2 regions of the Lacrimispora indolis DSM 755 genome follow, and region 2 is predicted to be linked to the other one. Evidence: a T-box and tRNA genes for the amino acid it is inferred to sense, from the RefSeq annotation. Region 2 holds a T-box; the other holds one or more tRNA genes.

Region 1 (2,467 bases), 1.8 Mb from region 2:
AGAAACATCCTGCGAGGATTTGGAATTATCTTTTGATCCACAGGCCGTAGCCGCCATCATGACTGCCATGGCGATAGCAATTATTGCCAGCATCTTGTTTTTTCTCATTTTAATCACTCCTCATCATGAATTTCATTCCTGGTGACGATGAGGATTATAACATTATCTGCATCAAATGTATAGGGGATTAAAGGAACTGAAAGAATCACCAAAAATTCTTAATAATTTTACAGAAGAGCTTCCGCGCGCTCCAGCTCCAGCAATTTTACTTTTATATCCAGGCCTCCGCCGTATCCTATCAGGCTCCCATTGGCCCCGATCACCCGGTGGCAGGGAATGATAATTGGTATGGGATTGCGGTTATTTGCCATGCCCACCGCCCGGCAGCCTTTGGGATTATCAACCATGACCGCAATATCTTTATAGCTTTTCGTCTCTCCATAGGGAATCAGTAACAGGGCATTCCAAACCCTTTTCTGAAATTCCGTTCCCGCCGGCTTTAATGGAAGATCAAACACGGTTCTCGTCCCAGCCAGATATTCTTCCAATTGGTCTTCTGCTCTCCCGATCAGCTCTGTCCGCTCCTTTATGGCATTCTCAGGCTCTGACCTTCCAAAATCTATGCTTAGAACCGCTTCATCATCACATGTAATGGTAAGAGGCCCTATTTTGCTTTCATAAACTTCCCAGTACTTCATTCCAAATCCCTTCTTTCTCTTATGGCTTGTACGACAATAGACGCTTGCGTTTATTATATCATAAGGAAGCCAAAGAAACGACTCTTTCCTTATTTATTATTCCAGGACAGGGGTGCAGGAAGCAAACTATCTGTTTTTTCAAACATTCCTCATAATTCTTTTAGTTTTTTTATGAAATGTTTATGGCTTAGTCAAACTTCCGTCATATTTTCCGCGTATACTTATTATTGAAAAGGAACCCCACCCTTTTAACATTGACTTTTTATTTTTCATACTCAACCGGCAGGAACATGATATGTACCTGCCGGTTCCTCCCATTTCAGGGACATTTTTCCACAGAAAAAACGTACATACAGGCTTAAAAATGAATTTGAAAATTTTTCTAAAATATTGTTGACAAAAACATATCCATCATATATAATAACTCTTGCGTTGCGGAAAAGCAACCAAGGGAAAGATGGAAAATGCTTTCACAATCGGGGTGTGGCTCAGTTTGGCTAGAGTACCTGGTTTGGGACCAGGGGGTCGCAGGTTCAAATCCTGTCACCCCGATTTAAGAGAAAAGCCGTTAATGGCAGTTTTAGCTTCTCTTGCCTTTTGCGGGTGTAGTTCAATGGTAGAACACCAGCCTTCCAAGCTGGATACGTGGGTTCGATTCCCATCACCCGCTTTTGAGTCTGTAGCTCAGTTGGATAGAGCAACGGCCTTCTAAGCCGTGGGTCGGGGGTTCGAATCCCTTCAGGCTCGTTTCACATCTCTGACCAAGGTGTGAAAAATTATGGTGGGTATGGCGAAGTTGGTTATCGCGCCAGATTGTGGCTCTGGAGGCCCAGGGTTCGAATCCCTGTACTCACCTTTCCCTTTTAGGGAATTTTTTTTTATCACCACTTGTTATTGGGCTATCGCCAAGCGGTAAGGCACAGGACTTTGACTCCTGCACTCGTTGGTTCGAATCCAACTAGCCCAGTATGGGATACTAGCTCAGGTGGTAGAGCACTTGACTTTTAATCAAGTTGTCCGGGGTTCGAGTCCCCGGTGTCTCATGAACAAATCAGGCAAGCCGGGAAAGTAACTCTTTCCCGGCTCCTTTTTTTACCCGCAAGCTATATATTGAAGGAATCCTACGTCCTGCCCCACATAGAACCTCATGAGAACCCAGTCTTTCCCTATTTTCCTTGACCCGCTTATTTTTCATGCAATTCATTTATTATCAACCGATCTTACTATCAAATATGGCGTTTGTAATTTGCACCGAAAGCTGCTCTCTTATCTCTTGTTTCACGCATTTATATGTTATAAATCCTTCCGGCATGAAACGTCTTATATGCCCCTTCTGATGCATGAAGTGCGGACCATGGCATTTCCCCGCACCACATTGATACAGGCCCGGTATGGGCATTTTAAAGGCCTCTGACGAGCGCTTTCTCTTCTATATTTATAGGATCTCATATTTCTTCCGAATCATCAGCCCTTAAGACTTAAACAGGAAAAGCATCAGCCACAAAAAGTAATAAGATGATTGTTTATCTGCCCTTAAAAAACTATAATAGATTCATAGGATTCTCTTTACTTTACTCTCCTCTCTAATTTGTACATAAAAAGAGAGGACAGGCAAACAAATAAAAAATATAATATAAATGAAAGGGTTGATTTTATGGAATGGATTGAGGGATTAAACAAGTCGATTAACTATATTGAAGAACACTTAACGGAAGATATAGACTATGAGCAAGTGGGGAAAATAGCCTGCTGTTCTGTTTATCATTTTC
Region 2 (2,467 bases):
ACGGTGATCTTCTCATGGGTATCACGGCGTACCAAAACCGCCTGGTTTTCTGAAATATCTCTGGGTCCGATCTCCACACGGACCGGAATGCCTCTCATCTCTGATTCGCTGAATTTCCAGCCAGGGCTCTTATCGGAGTCATCCACCTTAACCTTATAATTAGAAAGAACCTGTTTTAACTCATATGCCTTGTCAAGAACGCCTTCCTTTTGCTGCTGAACCGGAACGATGACCACCTGAATAGGTGCGATTCTGGGAGGAAGCACAAGGCCGTTGTCATCACCATGGACCATGATGATGGCACCAATAAGCCTGGTCGTCATTCCCCAGGAAGTCTGATGAACATACTGAAGCTTATTTTCCTTATCGGAATACTGGATTTCAAAGGCCTTTGCAAATCCGCTTCCAAAGTTATGGCTGGTTCCTGACTGAAGTGCCTTGCCGTCATGCATCAAAGCCTCGATGGTATAGGTTGCCTCTGCTCCCGCAAATTTCTCCTTATCTGTCTTCTGGCCACGGACAACTGGCATTGCAAGGACCTCCTCACAGAAATCCGCATATAAATGAAGCATCTGCTCTGTCCGGGCTTCCGCTTCTTCAGCCGTAGCATGGGCAGTATGGCCTTCCTGCCACAAAAACTCTCTGGAACGTAAAAACGGTCTGGTGGTCTTTTCCCAGCGCACTACCGAACACCACTGGTTATAAAGCTTCGGCAAATCCCGGTAAGACTGGATCTCTCTGGAGTAAAAATCACAGAACAGAGTTTCAGAGGTAGGTCTGACGCAAAGCCTTTCCTGCAGCGGCTCCAAACCTCCATGGGTCACCCAGGCGACTTCAGGAGCAAATCCCTCTACATGATCCTTTTCCTTTTGAAGAAGGCTCTCCGGAATAAACATAGGCATGTAAACATTTTCCACCCCTACTTCCTTAAATCTTCTGTCAAGCTCGCTTTGAATATTTTCCCAGATGGCATATCCTGCCGGCTTAATGGCCATGCAGCCTTTTACGCTGGAATAATCGATCAATTCCGCTTTCTTTACTACATCGGTGTACCACTGGGCGAAATCCACCTCCATGGATGTGATCGCTTCTACTAATTTCTTGTCCTTTGCCATAACAAGTTCTCCTCTCCTATTTACTGCCCAAGCTTTTGGGGCATAATTGGTGCTTTCATAAAATCAAAAAGAGCCATCCGTTCCCTAAAAAAGGGACCGAACAGCTCGGCGGTGCCACCCAATTTAGCCATGGAAATTTCCACGACTCACTTTTCCTATCCCGTAACGCAGGAAATGCGCCGCAGTTTGCTGCGGGACTCCGAGGGAGGTTGGGTCATGAGAGGTATAAAGGCCTTCCAGCACACAGCCTTCTCTCTGGAATACTTCATCACTTACTGGTCCTCTTCAACGTCTTATTTCTTCATTATGAAAAAGATTGTATGGTTGATTTTACGTTATTTGCAAATGTTTGTCAAGTAGGTCATCTGATTCATTCCTCCGAATCTGCCATTTCCTTCCTATCTTCACAGCACCAGCCCTCATACACCTCTACAATATCTTCCACAATCAATAAGCCGATAGGCCCAAGAATAAATCCCAAAAGCCCGAAAAGCTGAAGGCCCACATACATGGATGCAAGGGTTTCCAAAGGCGTAAGCCCAACCTTTCCGCCCATGATCTTGGCTTCCATGATCTCCCGCAGAAAATAACAGATAATATAAATGACCATTAATCCGATTCCGTACTTCCAGTTTTTATTGATCATGGAGAAAAGGGCCCAGGGAATGAACACTGTCCCTGTGCCAAAAATCGGAAGCGCATCCAAAAGCCCGATCCCGATCCCAAATAAAATAAAATAAGGGTTTCCCAGGAAAAACAGCCCTGCCGAACACACCGTCATAGTAAACAGCATGATAGCTCCCTGGGTCTTTAACCAGGCGCTTCCCACCGTTGTCAGCCGTCTCCCAAGCATGGCATATTCAAAGCGAAACATGGAATTATCCCGCCTTTCCCTGATGTCATCCATCTCCTGAAGGGAAAGAACCGTGGCAATCAGCAATATGATAATGATCACCGTTACCTGTACGATCCATTTCATGATGGTCATGGAGTTCGTCATAAGAAAGGGCATGATCCTGCTTTTTATAGCAACCTGTCCACCTGATATAATGTCCCTTACCACTTCTACCATATATCCGTCAGGCAGCTTTAAAAACCGCTCCGCAAAGAAGCAGTTATCCATAAGCCACCGGTCCATGCCTTCCAGAATGACCGGCAGGTTCTGAAGTAAAAGCCTGGCTTCCATGAACAGCTTTCTCCCTGCCACATAAAGGATGATTCCAACAGCGATCATAAAAAGGATAACTTCTACTCCCCCGATAACTGCCAGGGGAATGGAAATCACCCTACCCTTTATGATGAAGCGGGTCTTTTTCTCGATCCAAAGGGCTGAAGGCCGAAGGGACAGAGCA

Evidence for each region. A T-box is a leader RNA that pairs with one kind of tRNA and senses whether it is charged. The one in region 2 lies ahead of proS (proline--tRNA ligase), so its partner is inferred to be a tRNA-Pro.
Region 1: it encodes a tRNA-Pro, which carries the amino acid that the T-box ahead of proS (proline--tRNA ligase) is inferred to sense. The anticodon was not compared.

The regions. Positions count from the first base shown of each region.
Region 1 covers NZ_AZUI01000001.1:3,095,186-3,097,652, reverse strand. The annotation lists gene K401_RS0114900 (hypothetical protein) at 1-108, opposite strand, end outside; gene K401_RS0114895 (methylated-DNA--[protein]-cysteine S-methyltransferase) at 228-698, opposite strand; tRNA gene K401_RS0114890 (tRNA-Pro) at 1,176-1,250, shown strand; tRNA gene K401_RS0114885 (tRNA-Gly) at 1,298-1,368, shown strand; tRNA gene K401_RS0114880 (tRNA-Arg) at 1,372-1,445, shown strand; tRNA gene K401_RS0114875 (tRNA-His) at 1,479-1,554, shown strand; tRNA gene K401_RS0114870 (tRNA-Gln) at 1,594-1,665, shown strand; tRNA gene K401_RS0114865 (tRNA-Lys) at 1,669-1,741, shown strand; gene K401_RS0114855 (AraC family transcriptional regulator) at 2,353-2,467, shown strand, end outside.
Region 2 covers NZ_AZUI01000001.1:1,284,388-1,286,854, forward strand. The annotation lists gene proS (proline--tRNA ligase) at 1-1,115, opposite strand, end outside; T-box leader at 1,204-1,413, opposite strand; gene K401_RS0106160 (AI-2E family transporter) at 1,486-2,467, opposite strand, start outside.